Regions from separate parts of the Pseudoalteromonas sp. SG43-6 genome, predicted to be linked through region 1. Evidence: riboswitches for the same ligand, from Rfam matches in the RefSeq annotation. Region 1 holds a riboswitch; the other holds the start of a gene.
The links. Region 1 has a riboswitch for cobalamin ahead of H5201_RS19690 (ABC transporter ATP-binding protein). Riboswitches for the same ligand answer to the same signal wherever they lie in the genome.
Positions count from the first base shown of each region.

Region 2: linked by a shared signal. The riboswitch ahead of H5201_RS12955 (TonB-dependent receptor domain-containing protein) and the one ahead of H5201_RS19690 (ABC transporter ATP-binding protein) in region 1 are both predicted to bind cobalamin.

Region 1 covers NZ_JACJEZ010000062.1:171-8,505, reverse strand. Annotated here, with positions in the region: gene H5201_RS19725 (cobalamin-binding protein) at 1-182, opposite strand, end outside; gene cobO (cob(I)yrinic acid a,c-diamide adenosyltransferase) at 182-781, opposite strand; gene H5201_RS19715 (cobyric acid synthase) at 765-2,267, opposite strand; gene cobU (bifunctional adenosylcobinamide kinase/adenosylcobinamide-phosphate guanylyltransferase) at 2,267-2,794, opposite strand; gene H5201_RS19705 (adenosylcobinamide-GDP ribazoletransferase) at 2,791-3,588, opposite strand; gene cobT (nicotinate-nucleotide--dimethylbenzimidazole phosphoribosyltransferase) at 3,588-4,652, opposite strand; gene H5201_RS19695 (iron ABC transporter permease) at 4,657-5,652, opposite strand; gene H5201_RS19690 (ABC transporter ATP-binding protein) at 5,639-6,475, opposite strand; cobalamin riboswitch at 6,561-6,686, opposite strand; gene H5201_RS19685 (histidine phosphatase family protein) at 6,727-7,341, opposite strand; gene H5201_RS19680 (FKBP-type peptidyl-prolyl cis-trans isomerase) at 7,390-7,818, opposite strand; rRNA gene rrf (5S ribosomal RNA) at 8,212-8,326, opposite strand.
Region 2 covers NZ_JACJEZ010000027.1:43,578-51,912, reverse strand. Annotated here, with positions in the region: gene H5201_RS12965 (efflux RND transporter permease subunit) at 1-240, shown strand, start outside; gene msrA (peptide-methionine (S)-S-oxide reductase MsrA) at 390-926, shown strand; gene H5201_RS12955 (TonB-dependent receptor domain-containing protein) at 1,015-2,859, opposite strand; cobalamin riboswitch at 2,893-3,071, opposite strand; gene H5201_RS12950 (YajQ family cyclic di-GMP-binding protein) at 3,245-3,727, opposite strand; gene H5201_RS12945 (VanZ family protein) at 3,889-4,242, shown strand; gene H5201_RS12940 (ketopantoate reductase family protein) at 4,235-5,137, shown strand; gene thiI (tRNA uracil 4-sulfurtransferase ThiI) at 5,167-6,624, opposite strand; gene H5201_RS12930 (TetR/AcrR family transcriptional regulator) at 6,729-7,379, opposite strand; gene coaD (pantetheine-phosphate adenylyltransferase) at 7,630-8,112, shown strand; gene H5201_RS12920 (capsule assembly Wzi family protein) at 8,109-8,335, shown strand, end outside.

The DNA.
Region 1 (8,335 bases):
GCAGGAAAATCAGCATATTCCACGGTTCCCACGATTTGCTCACCAGCGCCGATGGTATAGAGGTTTTCAACAATATGCGGGGCCAAGGCGATAATTCTTAATTGCTGCTTGTTAGGATCAGCCACGAGCTTAAAGCAGCACAGAGCCAGCGATAAAACGAGTACAAGCCTAAGCGTAGCCATTAATAATCAAATCCTATTTGCGCTTTAACACCAGCATCAAATGCATGCTTAACATTGCGCACTTCACTAACAGTATCAGCTAAGTCAGTTAACTTGCGGTGCGCACCACGGCCAGTAATAATTAAAGATTGCATTGGCGGACGATTAGCGATCACTTCGAGTGCTTCGTCTAAATCAATGTAGCCGTAGGTGATCATATAAGTAATTTCATCAAGTAATACTAAATTAATTGATTCGTCAGCCAACATACGTTTTGCTTCTTGCCAAGTCGCTTGCGCCGCTGCGGTATCTGATTCTTTATTTTGCGTCTCCCAGGTAAAACCTGTGTTCATAATGGCAAATTCAACCCCTGCGCCTTGCAATACATTACGCTCACCACACGGCCAAGTACCTTTAATAAACTGGCACACAGCAGCTTTCATGCCATGGCCTACACAACGTGTTACCGTGCCAAACCCTGAGGTTGATTTACCTTTACCATTACCAGTGATCACCTGAAAAACGCCTTTCTCAGTTTGTGCTGCGGCTATACGCTCATCAACTTTATCTTTTACTTTTTGTTGGCGTTGTTGGTGCTTGTCGTTATGTGTGTCGCTCATGATTAACTCCTTCCCAGTTTTGGTAAATTTGCGTTATTTTCTCTAAATCTAAATATTCTTTACACATCGTGGCTAAGCGCGTTAATTGCTGCTCGCGATGTGTGTCTATATCTATTAATTGGGTAATACCACTATTTGGCAACACCCAATCCAGTATTAGTTGCGTAGCTGCACTGCTATCAAATAAGCCATGTAAGTAAGTACCTGCTATACAATCATCATCTGATATAAAACCATCTTGCACAACATGCTGTGGATGCTGAGTAAATTGTAAAAAAGGCTTTTTAAATGCTGGGCCTGCGCTACAACCGGCGTGTATTTCATAGCCTGCGACTTTTGCTTGTTGACCGCCAAGATGGATCACACCGGCAGCTTGAGTTAGTACTTTATGCTGCCCTAAATGAGTGGCAAAATCAGCGAGCCCTAAAGCTTTACAGTGTGTTTTACTTGATTCCACACCCTCAGGGTCATAAATATCTGTGCCGAGCATTTGCAAACCTCCGCAAATACCTAATAACTTACCGCCATAACGCAAGTGACGCTGAATCTGCTCGCCCCAGCCTTCATTGTTTAAAAAGGCTAAATCATTAATAACATTTTTACTGCCAGGAATGATGATCAGATCAACGTGTGGAATTGCTTGAGTATGGCGAATGTAATTAATGTCAATTTGCGGGTTTAAACGCAGCGCATCAAAATCAGTGTGGTTACTAATATGAGGAAGTAGCAATACTGCGATTTTTATTTTTGCTTGGCTTACTTGATTATCTATCGCTACCGCGTCTTCAGCATCGAGGGCGAGATCATGTAAATACGGCAACACCCCTAAAACTGGTTTACCGGTGTACTCTTCAAGCCAATCAAGGCCACCTTGCAATAAGCCTATATCGCCACGAAAACGGTTGATCACAAAGCCTTTTACTCGGGCTTGTTCTGACTCGCTTAATAGCGCAAGAGTACCGACCAAATGCGCAAACACACCGCCTTTATCTATATCTGCAATAATGATCACGGGGCAATCAACCGCTTCGGCGTAACCCATATTAGCAATATCACCCGCACGTAGATTAATTTCAGCCGGGCTGCCCGCCCCTTCAACTACCAGTAGCTCAAACTCTTCGCTTAAACGCTGTTGCGAAGCCAGTACCGCATCCATCGCGACTTTTTTATAATCATGATAAGCACCTGCTTCCATATTACTAATGGCTTTACCGTGAATTATCACTTGAGCGCCAGTATCACTATTGGGCTTGAGTAAAATGGGGTTAAAATCAACCCGTGGCGCCACTTTAGCTGCAATCGCCTGAAGTGCTTGCGCACGACCTATTTCGCCGCCATCTTCTGTTACAGCGCTGTTTAAGGCCATATTTTGCGGTTTGAATGGAGCAACTTTGATCCCGCGTTCAACAAATACCCGGCACAATGCTGCAACTAAAGTACTTTTCCCTGCATCAGAAGTCGTACCTTGTACCATTAATGTTTTCATCATGACTGCCCTTTCAGTGTTAAGGCAAGACCTGCCATTATAAATTCAACTCGCGCAGCTTTTGCGGCAATGGCTTGATGTAACCAGCCTGATTCATCTACAAACCGGCGGCTTAGCTCGCCCAGAGGCACAATACCGTGGCCAACTTCGTTACTGACAAAAATCACTTGCCCCGGTAAATTTTCAAGGGTATTTAGTAGTGCTGATTTCTGTTCATCCCAACAATCACTTGTGGCGTGACATAAACAGTTACTTAACCATAAGGTTAAGCAATCAACTAAAATACAGTTATCTTTGCTGCTATGTGTTTGTAACGCTTCAGCCAATGCAATTGGCTCCTCAACTAACGGCCAATCGACAGGGCGCTGTTGTTGATGATGGACTATACGATCTTGCATTTCAGTATCGTGGGCTTGCGCCGTTGCGAGGTAAATAACGCTTTTATTGCTTTGCTGTGCAAGCTGTTCAGCAAAGCGGCTTTTTCCACTGCGTGCGCCGCCTAAAATAAATGTGTGGTTAGCGTTCATAATACACTCACGAAAGTCAAGTAAATGGCAATTTCACTTAGCTGCTGCGCCGCACCTAAACAATCGCCAGTGTAACCACCTAACTGCTGTTTAAACCAGCGGATCAAAATGACTCTTAGGATCAGTAATACTGCGATAAGAATGAATACGGTTTGCCATAACAATACACCAACAGCAATCAAGCTAACCAGTAAAGTAGCGGCGGTTACAAGTAACATAACTAAACTAGTGACCGATAGGTGCATAGCAAGCGGCTTTACTTTTGAAGTCGCATCCTCACTTACATACTCCATCCCCATAATTAAACTGGTTGCCACTACTCGGCTTACACATTGCCCGATAACAATTGCACTCAATACAGTAATCAATGACTCACTAAGAAAGAGTAGGCTTTGAAATTTAACCAGCAGCATAATAAATAATGCCGCTGCACCATAAGTACCAAGACGACTGTCTTTCATAATGGCAAGCTTTTGCGACACCTGCCAACCACCGCCAAAACCATCCCATACATCGGCCCAGCCATCTTCATGAAATGCGCCTGTTAATAACAACCCGACCGCCATCATTAGTAATACACTTATTGATGCTGGTAACAGTAATTGAAAAATGCCGTAGCTGAGTGCTAATAATCCACCAAGCAGTAAACCCACTAAAGCAAAATAGCGACTTGCTTGATTTAAATGAGCACCGCTTACATTAAAGCGCAACTGCACCGGTAGCCGGGTTAAAAAGCTAATTGCTAATAACAGTAACTGCCATTGCGTTACTTTATTTGCCTCTAGGTTAGGCATTAACTGACAACCTGCTCAACACCAGCATCAGCAAAACTAGCCATCTGATTATAAAAACCAAGTGCGGCTTGCAATAATGGTAAACTTAACGCAGCGCCAGTGCCTTCACCCAAGCGTAAATCAAGTTGCAGCAGTGGCTTAACATCGAGTGCGTTTAACATCAGTCGATGGCCTTGCTCATTTGAGCAATGTGCAAAAATTAAATAATCTTTCACTGCTGGGTTAATATTAATTGCGGCCATTGCCGCAGCACTACAAATAAAGCCATCAACTACTACAGCCATGCCTTGCTCAGCCGCAGCCAACATAGCTCCCGTAATATGCACAATTTCAAAGCCACCTAACGCTGCAAGTAGTGAAATAGGATCTGCTAAATGTAACTGATGCAATACCAGCGCTTGCTCTACAACTGTTATTTTACGCGTAACAATATCATCACTAACACCCGTGCCTTTGCCAACACACTGCTGTGCAGGTAAATTCAGCATAGCTGCCATAATCGCTGCTGCACTGGTGGTATTACCTATGCCCATTTCGCCAAAGGCAATTGTATTACAACCACTATGACTGAGCTGCTGCACCAGCTGTTTAGCATTATTAAAGCCTTGCTGTACCTGCGCGGTATTCATTGCCATGTCTGTATTAAGTGGCTTTGTTATACTTCCTAGACGGCAATTATGGACACTTGGCGCTGTGACTGGATGCAAAATACCACAATCAATCACTTCTAATTGCCAACCTAACTGTTGGCAAAAGACATTAATAGCGGCACCACCGCTGACAAAATTAGCTACCATTTGTGAAGTGACATCACTGGGCGCTATCGATACCCCTTGTGCAGCAACACCATGATCTCCTGCAAATACCAGCAAAGTAGGCTTCTTGATTGTAGGTGCAAAGGTTTTAAAAGCATCTTCGCTTGCCACTTTTTGACTAAACAAAGTAACCAGTTGTATTGCACATTGTTCTAACTGTCCAAGTGCACCAAGCGGTTTAGTTTTTTGGTTAATCTTATCAATGATGAGGTGACCAAATTGATTAGTTACTGTAGGTATATTAAACATCTGACTAACTCTCTCGCTTGCGAAAATAAAGTAACGATAAAAAGAAAATACTGCCTATTGCAGAAGTAATAACACCGATTGGCAATTCTTGATTTGCAAGTAAAACACGCGATAGCACATCAACCCACACCATAAATATACCGCCAACTAAAGCCGTCATGATCAAACCAGTAATAGTGCCTTGCGACACAAAAAACCGTACTATATGCGGGATCATCAAACCAACAAAACCAATACCACCACACATCGCCACTAACACTGCAGTGATCAATGAGCTCAATACCAACATTAATAACCGAAACCGCTGTACCGGTATTCCTAAAGTTGCAGCACTTTCATCACCTAGTAACATTGCATTTAGTTGCCGACGAAAACCCATCATCAGCCCGGTGCAACTAATAATAACTAAAGCGGGTAACCATAACGTTGACCATTGTGCGCGAGCAAAGCTGCCTAGCGTCCAAAATAAAATAGCCGTGATCGCCTGTGGATCACTAAAATACAAAAGTAAGCTGGTAAAGGCACTGAATAAAAAGGATAAAGCGACCCCAGCCAAGAGCATACTTTCAACTTGTCCGCGACCAGCTCGTCCGGCAATAAAAACCAGTAATAACATAGTCAATAAACTACCAACAAATGCCGCGGCCGACATTGTTATTCCCGCGCTGACTCCTGTTAGTGTCATAAAACATACCACACCAAATGAGGCTCCCGATGAAATACCAAACAAGTAAGGATCGGCTAACGGGTTACGGGTTACGGTTTGTAAAATTAAACCAGCAATAGCTAAACCAGAGCCAGCTAAAAACGCCAACAATGTTCGTGGCATTCGCAGTTGCCATATGATCCGCGCTATAAAGGAGTCATCTCCCTGACCTATAATACTGTGGTATACATCAATGAATTTACTGGTCGCAGCACCAAAGCTAAGTGCTATAAAAATGCTCGACAAGGCAAAGAATAACGCCACGCTGACTGCAAAATAATTATTTTTTTGCATCAACGCCACCACCTTGATAACCGTAAAAATAGGTAATACGCGGAATGACCTTATTTAATTGTTTACTCTGTGGATGCGCCGAGACTTCGGCACAGACACCAAATACTTCGCTAAGCATTTCTTCCGTGATGACGTATTCTGGGCTACCCGTTGCAACTAACTTACCTTGCTTTATCACCAGTAGTTCATCACACATACTTGCTGCAAGATTAAGATCATGGAACGACGCTAATACCGTTACATTTAGCGATTTAGCCAACTCCATTAATTGAATTTGATATTTAATATCTAAGTGGCTGGTAGGCTCGTCCATAATTAATAATTGAGGGCTTTGTACAATTGAACGTGCTATCAATGCGCGTTGCTTCTCGCCACCGGAAAGGGAATCAAACGATTGCTGTAAATGATGGCTCAAGCCAACTTGCTCAATCGCCTGAAAAATAATTTGTTGATCATTTTTAGTTGTCGAACTAAATAAGCTTTTATGCGGCGTAAGGCCAAGACTCACTACATCAAAAAGCGATAGATTAAATTGCGAAGGTGTTTCTTGCAGCACCACAGCAACCTGCTTGGCATATTCATCCGCACTTAGCTGCCAAATATTTTTCCCTGCAAATATAACCTCACCGCACACTGGTTTAGTGTAACGGTATAAACAACGCAATAAACTTGATTTACCTGCGCCATTAGGCCCTAACAAACCGATAAACTGGCCTGGTTTTATTGCAAAATTAATATCGTGCAAAATGGCGGTATTTGCCACCGACCACGATAAATTAGCTACTTCAAGTAAAGGGGGATCAATTACTGCTGGTATTTGCAATGTGTTATCTCTCTAGCAATAGCTAAACCCAATACACTACAAACCATTATGATCATGGTGATAATAGAAGAGTTAGCCCGCTCAATAGGTAATAAATTAACGTATTTTGTATCTGACTTATCGCGCTTGCGACTTACAGTTGCGGGAACAGTTGAGGAGTTACACCCCATTCCAAAATACATAAGGCTCTATTATGGGCGGGTGAGTAAATATTTCAATTAATATCTTTCTAGACGGCTAAAAATAGTATTTTAAAACACAATTCTTGGCCATGCTTTATCGCTATCATCTATGTAAATATCAATACAAATGAGCTTCCCATAACCGATTGAAAATATGTTTTGCTGATTCGACTCTTTTGGTAACCGACAAATAATACCTAATAGTTGCTTGATCACTCCGGCATGCGTTAAAACTAATTGTGCTTGGGTACGATTACTTGCAATATCAATTAGTAACGTTTGCCACCACGTTGCTATTCGCTGATAAAAATCCCTCATACTTTCGCCATGAGGGGGGGTTACTTGCCAAGGGCTTTGCCAGAAATCGCCAATACTAGGAGAGTCCGTCTGTTGCCACAAATCATCATATTTACAGCCATCCCAATCACCAAAATTAAACTCTCGGAGCTGATCGGTCAGAAAAAGTGGTATTTGCTGGGCATGGCTAAAAGATCTGGCAAATTCGCTACAACGTTTCAAAGTCGAACTTTGTACAAGCTCAATATTAGTTAGCTCACTGCACGCTTGATGTAATTGCGCACGGCCAAGTTCACTGAGTAAAAAATCTGTCTGTCCGGCCAAGACTCCTTGCTCAATCAATTCGCCATGGCGTAATAAGTAAACGCGACTAGAAAATGGCGGCATAAAACCCTCTTACATTAAAGAAAAGTACTTTTAACTATAGCATAATGGTCATCCTAAACGGATTAAGCGCACATCAAAATGTAGAACGGCATTAGCTCCTATTTTTCCACCATTCCCCTTGCGTCCCCACGCCAGCTCTGCAGGAATTACAAATTCATAGCGAGAACCAACCGACATCAATAAAATACCTTCTCGTAATCCTTCGATTGCCTCATCTAAGGTAAATACTTCAGGCATTCCAGCTTTATAACTATCAGCTATTACGCTGCCATCAGCAAGCATAATACGCTGATTGATGACCACGGTATCAGTGTCAGTTACTCGCTCACCAGAGATCTCATCTATTACTTTATACATCAAACCAGAAGCACACAGTTGAGTATCAGCATGATTACTAAATTTAACTATGAAGCTTTCACTGTTTTTACGATTGAGTCCTGATGAACCTTTTGATTTAGTTGTTTTTTTACGTGCCATGAAGCCCCACTATTTGTATGATAAATATAATGATTTTATCGCATAGGTAGAGGCCTAAACGCAAGTTTTATAGTGAGTTTGCGAGTTTTTCAAAACAATAAAATGATCTTATACCAATCGTGTTAAGTTACTGACCATTTATAGCGACAGATAAATAGAGTGATAGCAAGGCATAAATTTTAACATGTAGTTGTTAATTTATAACGCAGTTAGCGCTTTATTTAGCTCGCTAGAATGGTTAAATATTTAAGTCGATTGGTATTATACGTATAAGAGTCAATGATTGGCGCTGCCTTTGCCCGCCAACATAATCCTTGCTAACTCACTGCTAAATCACTTTCCTGCAAACGTAAAAAAGCCCGACTATTGCTAGTCGGGCTTTCTTTAATTAGATCCTGGCAATGTCCTACTTTCACATAGCAAATGCTACACTATCATCGGCGCTGTTTCGTTTCACTACTGAGTTCGGCATGGGGTCAGGTGGTTCCAAAACGCTATTGTTACCAAGAAAATTCTT
Region 2 (8,335 bases), on a different contig from region 1:
ATGACCTCTTTGACTACGGTAATGAGTGCGGTGCCATTAGTGCTAGCCTCAGGCCCTGGTGCAGAGAGCCGTATGGTAATTGGTGTAGTGGTGTTTACTGGCGTTATTGTAGCAACCATACTTACGCTATTTGTTGTTCCTGCGGCGTACTATGCGCTGGCTCGCAATACTCAGTCTCCTGAGTTTTTACAACAAAAGCTCAACCAACAAGAAGCTGAAAGGCCGCTAAAAGAGCTTTAATCTCATCGTAGCGTTGCAAACCCATAGCAACGCTACTTTTCACTTCCACACACTTCCCTGCTGTAATTAAATGAAATAATAAACCACCTTGCTCGTTCTTCTGATACGCTAGATCATCCGTGTAATTTAATAGCTTTAAGGAACAACTAATGAGTATAACAAATGAAACAGCAACATTTGGTGGTGGCTGCTTTTGGTGTATTGATGCCGCGTTTAGGCGCGTGAAAGGCGTTTTACAAGTAAGCTCTGGCTATACTGGCGGCGAAACAACTGAGCCTACGTATAAACAAATTTGCACTGGCCTCACCGGCCACGCAGAGGTTGTACAGATTAAGTTTGACAGTAACCTGATAAGCTATGAAACCTTACTGGCGATGTTTTTTACCCTGCATGATGCCACTCAGCTAAACCGCCAAGGTAATGATATAGGTACCCAATATCGAAGTGTGATTTATTATCATGATAGCGAGCAGCAAGCGCAAACTAATCAATATATTGCAAAATTACAAAGCCAAATACGCGAAGATATCGTCACTGAAGTTAGCCCTGCAACCACTTACTACCCTGCAGAGCAGTATCACCAAGACTACTACAACGAAAACCCTGAGCAACGCTATTGCAGTTTATTGATAGCACCAAAGCTGAAAAAGTTTGAAAAAGACTATAAACAGTTTTTAGTAAACTAAGCAAAGTGCTAAATAAGCATTTTCATCTAAATATAAAAAAGCCCGACAAACAAAGGTGTCGGGCTTTTTTATTTAAGCTAGAACGAGATCAGAACTGGTAGCTGGCGCCAACAAAGAAGCGACGGTCAACTGTATTGTAGTAAAACACTTCGCCAGTTGCATAATCCATACTTGAGTCAACCGCGTTGTATTGCTTATCAAATAAGTTTTCAACACGAGCAGAAAATGAAAGCGCACTGTTAAATTGATAATTTGCAGTTAAGTTCCATAACGTATAAGAACTAAGCTCTGTTACTTTACCTTGACGATCACTACGGTACTGCATATCAAAACCGGCATCAAAATCGCCCCACTGCTTCGCAACAGACCAGTTCACAGTACGTGGTGAAACATAAGTTTGTGCTACACCCGTTTCGGTATTTTCAGCATTTAAATAAGTAAAATTAAACTGATTATCAAAACCAAGTACTTTATTGGCAAAGCTAAACTCAACACCCTCATGGCGTGCTTCATTTATATTTTCTGGCTGCCATTTACCAGCTGCATTAGGTGCCCATGCAATTAGGTTTTCAATATTATTTCTGAATATTGATATATCAAGCTTTGCCTGAGAAAAGTCTAAACTCAAACCTAACTCTTGGTTAGTTGATGTCTCTGGTGCTAAATTTGGATTACCTGGAGATAAAGGGTCAGGAAAATAAAGATCATTAAATGTTGGCGCTTTAAAGCCCGTGCTTTGGCTCAATCTAAGTGTTGCACGCTTATTTAAGTGATAACCAACAGCTGCGGCGTAAGTTGTTTCATTACCAAACTGCTCATCATCATCTAAACGCAATGCTAAATTTGCAATGACTTTATTGTCATCAAAATAGCCCCCAAGAAATGCAGCTTTAGCTACTTTGCTATCCGCTAGATAAGCCTTACCATTGGTATATATTTCATCTTTATACCAATTAAGCCCGCCATTAACGGTTAAAACTTGGCTTGCATTATAACTGCCGTGGTAATCAAATTGTTTACGTTTTGTTTTATAACTATTAGTAACAATCGCACCAGTGTAATCATAGCCTTTGTTGTCAGAATCATCGGTTGCAATAGCAACATTAATTGAGTGCTTATGATCGGTAAAGGATTTATCCCAACCCAGCCCTAGCTGATAATTTTCAAATTCATTATTTTCTACGATACTATCAATAGGCGAGAAAGCATTGTCGTATTGTGCATTACCTTCACTGTATTGACCCAGCGCTTTAAGCTCACCTAACAGCTCATCTGCATAGTAAATATTAAATCCTAAATTTTTGTTCTCATAACCATCTTCATCCGGCGCTACGCCTTGCAATACGTCAAAGCCATCCGTTTTTTCAAACCCAGCATTAAACGACGCTTTAACAGCATCAACTACCGTTGTACCTGCAACTTGATAATTTTGATAAGCATCAGTACCAAATGTTGCATCTAGGCTGACGGATTCCTTTGTACGAGTAATAATATTGATCACACCAGCGAGCGCGTCAGACCCATAAACTGCAGCACGAGAGCCTTTAACAATTTCAATGCGCTCTATTGAATTAAGAGGAATATTACTAATTGATTTATAACCAAGGGTTGCAGAGCCCGTACGTACGCCATCAATCAAAATAAGTGTATGTCGCGAGCTTGAACCGCGAAGTGACACGCCAGAACTTTGTCCAAAGCCACCATTGGAATTTATTTGAAAACCAACTTGGGTTGCTAGTAAACTCGGTAAATCACGGACATTACTTGTTTCAATATCACTGCGCTCAATAACAGTTACACTGGCAAGTACATCAGTAATTGATTGCTCAAATTTATTAGCGGTAACCGTCAGGCGTTCAATTGATTGCTCTGCAGACACAGAAAAAGACAACGCAGCGGCAATTGCTACGCCTAGAGTAGATTTGTTTAACATGATATCCCCTGACCCGCGCCCACCGCACAAGTGATAGTAAATTGGCTTCAAGGCCGGTCTCCGGACTTAACATAACTCGCTAATAAATTTAGCTAAAAGTATGTATCACCGTTGCGGGGGCAGTGTTGGACTTCGTTTATATCCTATAAACGCCACCAACTTCCCGATTATCTTGCCGTACTTAATCAACAACCTTGGAAAGTAACCACAAGCACCTTGAAAATAGGCCGCTATTGTGATTATTTTAAGCACAAAAGTCAATGGACGGCTATACATCTAAATACTCTAGGTTCTAGGAATAATCATAAGTTCTAAACTAAAAAAGCCAAACTACATTGCTGCAATTTGGCTTTTTCTAGCACCTAGAAACCTAGCTCCTAGCTTTCTAATCTCTAAAGTTTTTAAACTGAAATGGTTGCCCTAAATCAGCACTGCGTACTACTTGCATGGCTTCTTGTAGGTCATCACGTTTTTTGCCCGTTACACGTACTTCTTCGCCTTGGATCGCGGCTTGTACTTTCACTTTAGAGTCTTTAATGGCTTTAACTACTTTTTTAGCCATATCTTTTTCGATACCTTGCTTTAGCGCAACATTACGGTAAACATTTTTTCCCGCACGTGAAATATCTTGCAGCTCTAAACTTGATACGTCCATACCGCGTTTTGATATTTTGCTCGCTAAAATATCAAACAACTGCATAACCTGTGAATCAGCTTCTGCTTTTAGTTTAATGGTTTTATCATTAAGCTCTATTGACGCATCAACGCCTCTAAAATCAAAGCGAGTTTCTAGCTCACGGTTGGCATTATCAACAGCATTTTTTGCTTCGTTCATTTCGACTTCCGAAACAATGTCAAATGAAGGCATAAGTCTCTCCTAGCAAGATATTTTTAATTCAAATTTATATTGTCGATAATTATACTATATAAATTTTATAAATCTTTACACTTTTCTATGCTTTGTTCAGCTGCGATACGAAATTTGTTTGATATACTACGGCTCTATTTTTAAACGATTTAGGATTTTTCGTGACTCGGCGTGTTTATCAAACCCTATTTTTAATCAGTATTCTGGTATTTACCTTTTTGTTTGCCCGCGATTTTAGGGGCGTTGGGGTATCGTCACTGCCTCACCTAGATAAGTTAGTACATTTTACTATTTTCTTTGTTCTGGCAGCCGTCATGGTCAGAGCATTCAAGCTACCTGTATTCGTTCACCTCGTGTTATTAGCATTTTATGGCATTGCTATTGAGCTAATGCAAAGCACAATCCCTTATCGTAGCGCCTCTGTTGCTGATGTTGTTGCTGACTTTTCTGGGGCTGCTAGTTTCTTTTTGTTGTTCGGTATTTATTCTCGTTTTAAAAAGAATCAAAATGGCTAATATATTCGTCGTTGGCGATGGTGCCATTGGGCTGCTCTATAGCCATTATTTGAGTCAACAGCACAGGGTCACCCTACTTACCAAGCATGCTATTGACGAACCTCGTTTTTATCAACAAGCAAACGCGCCAAAACAAACAATTAATTGCCAACTGACAAACCTGACTCAATTATCCGAGCACGGCCAAGTCGATGTTATTATTTTTACTGTTAAAGCATATCAAGTTGCCACCGCATTTAGGCAACTAAAGCCTTTTTTAAGCGCTCAATGCCAATTGATTTTATCTCACAATGGCATGGGTAATGTAGATGAAATAAATAGCGAACTTACAAAACAACAAGGACTATATTTTTTAACAACACGTTTAGCGGGCTACAAAGATACACCTTTTAGTGTGTTGCATACTGGTATCGGGAGCAGCATTTTAGGTGATTGTAACCAGCAAGCAAAAACACAACTCGCTGAAGTTAAAAATCTACTAAACGCTATTCCTGAATTAACAACCACAAATAATATACAACAATTACGCTTTGAAAAATTACTCGTTAATATAGCCATTAATCCACTCAGTGCGCTGCACAATGTGAAAAATGGCGCACTGACTGCACCGCAGTTTAGTGGCATAATTTTAAATATCTTAAACGAAGCGTGTACCGTAGCAAATAAACTAGGTATTAATATGCGACTTGCTGAAGCATTAGCGAACGCCTATCAAGTGATGAGTGATACCAAAAACAATTACTCATCAATGCATCAAGATATCGCCCATAATCGCATCACAGAAATTGACGCGATGTGCGGTTATATTTGCCAAAAAGGTAATCAACTCGGTATTAATACCCCTCACAATCAATCTTTACTCGATGCTATCAGACATAAAAAAAGCGCGATTTAACTCGCGCTTGTTATTAATAACTATCAACCTTACGGGCGATAAACTTTAACATTGGCAAAGCCATTTTCATGTAAAATAAGCGCCTGTAGCTGACTCATTACACCTTTAGTGCAATATAAGTAGTAGTCTTTGTCTTGCGGTAGGTCTGCAAATTTGGTCGCTAAGCGGAAAAATGGCAAATGCACAACTTCTATCCCATCAATTTCAAGCGGTGCTGCATCTTCTTCTTCCGGCGAGCGAATATCAACAACAACTGCATCAGCTGGTAAATCAGAAACTGACTCGGCCTCTTTTAGCTCTTGTTTAGCTTCAACGTCAATGTCACGAATATCCATAATACGTGCGTTTTCAATAACAGTATTGAGCACATCAAAATCAAACTTTTGCTCTTCAGCTTCTACTACGGCAATTTTAGCTTTAACTGTAGGCTTTTTAGAAATCACACCACAGTATTCCGGCATAGTTTCGGCCATTTCTGCGGTGCCAATTTTACGAGCGATGTTTATAATTTCTTGTTTGTCGTGTTGGATCAGCGGGCGTAATATAAGCGTTTCGGTAACACGGTCAATCACACTTAAGTTGGCTAATGTTTGACTTGAAACTTGGCCTAGACTCTCACCGGTAACGAGCGCTTGAATCCCCATTTTTTCAGCTATTTGGCTGCCTGCACGCATCATCATACGTTTGAGGACTACACCCATTTGACTGTTTTCAACATTTTCTAAAATTTCGGCAACAACGGGGTCAAAGTCAACACTGATAAATTTAACTTTATGGGTTGAGCTAAACTGCTTCCAAATATAATAGCTGGCTTGTTTAACGCCGATTTCGTGGGCCGCACCACCTAGATTAAAGAACAAAAAGTGGGTACGAGCGCCTTTACGGATCATTTGATAACTAGCAACGCCCGAGTCAAATCCACCTGACATTAACGACAAGACATCTTCTTGCGTTGGTAATGGGAAACCGGCCATACCATGATGGGTGTGCGTTACGACGTAAGCTTTATCATCTTTAATTTCAAGACGAATAGTTACTTCAGGATTTTTCAGTCTTACGCTGGCACCATCGACGTGCTGATTTAAACCACCACCCACATAACGCTCTACATCGGTAGAGGTGAAATCATGCTTACCTTGGCGCTTACAACGTACACAGAATGTTTTGCCCACGACGGTGTGGCCAACCATATCTAACGCTTTTTCGTAAATATCGTGCAGGTTTTCGTAGTTAGTTTCGGTCACTTCAATAAACTGCACAATACCAGGGATCCGTTGTAAGCCATCGATAAAATCAAGGCGCATTTGTGCGTCATCTGATTTAGTTACGACGGATATATTGTCCCAGTTATTTTGTACTTGTACTTTTTCGTCAAGCTTGCGTAACACAATTTTAATGTTGTTTTCTAACAACTTAGTAAAGCGTTTACGCACAGAGCGGCTTTTAATGGCTATTTCAGGATGGAGTTTGACGATAAATTTAAGCATAGTTTACTCGTTAGACAATATTTAGGATTCACGCACCCACGTGTTGGGCGCGCGATTATAACAAAAAATCTAACGTCTAGGAAATAAACAACCGCTGCGTTTAATTAAACAGGCTCTGCTTGTGCCGCTAATTTACTGTATTTTTCGCGTAACAAGTTAATTTTTGGGATACTTTGCTCGGTACCAAATGCTTTAAAAAGCGCTAACACTTTTAAAATACCATTATAAATATCTTGCTGCATTAACTCACCGCTTAACCGTCTGGCTTTAATGTAAGGAGTCCAAAAACTGACGGTGATTTTTAGCATATGAGCAAGTTCAACGGTATCTTCATCATCAATTGCGATCATCCCACCTTCACGCAGGCCAATCACAATTTCGCGCACTTGACTTAACAAAGCCTCTTGAAACTCAATATAATCTTTTTTCAGTACTTCGTCGCGAGATAAAATGTCACCCAAATTGTCATAGAAAAAATGAAAACGCCACATCAACTCAAACAAAGCATCAAGATACCCAGTTAAGTGTGTTAGTGCTTCATCCTGCTTTTCCATTGGCACAAATTGAGTGTGTAAATGCTTACTATATAATGCAAAAATATGGCGAATAATGTCTTCTTTATTTTTAAAGTGATAATAAAGATTACCGGGACTGATGCCCATATGTGAAGCGATATGGTTGGTTGTGACCGCACGCTCGCCATGTTGGTTAAATAGCATTATGCTGGTTGTAATTATTTTATCCTTGGTACTCATATCCTGCTACTCTGATTATTTTTATTAGAGTAAATGCCCATAATTCACTCAGTATTATTAGCCGCGCAGTATATACAAATATAATCCAATAAAATACCACCTTGAAAATTTCTAATCCATAATTCGTAGTTATTGTTTCTTATTGAAATAAACTCATTTACAAATGAAAATATGCAGCCGCAATTTGCAGGCTGATCTGGACAACAAAGACTGTTAATATAACCCTCAAAATAACACTAAGATGATATTTATGAAAGTCACCGCAATTTATCCTGGCACCTTTGATCCATTAACCAATGGACACACAGATCTGATCCAGCGGGCAGCTAAAATGTTTGATACTGTAATTGTTGCAGTTGCTCACAATCCTAGTAAAAAACCCTGCTTTAGCCTGGATGAGCGGGTAGCAATTGCCAATAGTTTACTCACTCATTTAGATAACGTCAGTGTTATTGGCTTTTCTGGATTACTAGCTGATTTAGCACGCGATCATAGTGCGAATGTACTGATCCGCGGTATTCGTGCGGTGTCTGACTTTGATTATGAGTTTCAGCTTGCCAATATGAATCGTCGTTTAAATCCTGATTTAGAGAGTGTTTTTTTAACCCCAGCTGAAAAGAACTCATTTATCTCTTCAACCCTAGTTAAAGAAGTCGCGCGTCATAAAGGCGATGTCAGTGAGTTTGTACACCCTATTGTAGTAAAAGCATTACAGGAAAAGTTACACGGATGAAGTTAAATATCTATTTAAGCACCCTTGTTGTGATTGCCACACCCGCGTTTGCATCACCTTGGATTGAAAGTGACGACCCTTTATTACGAGCCTCAATTGAGATGCTCTTTAACCAAGGCGTGATTAAACAACCGATCAATAGTTATCCCTTGATGTGGCAAGGTATTGCCAGAGATTTAAATACAATTGAAAGCAGCAGTTTATCAACACAAAGTCGATTTGC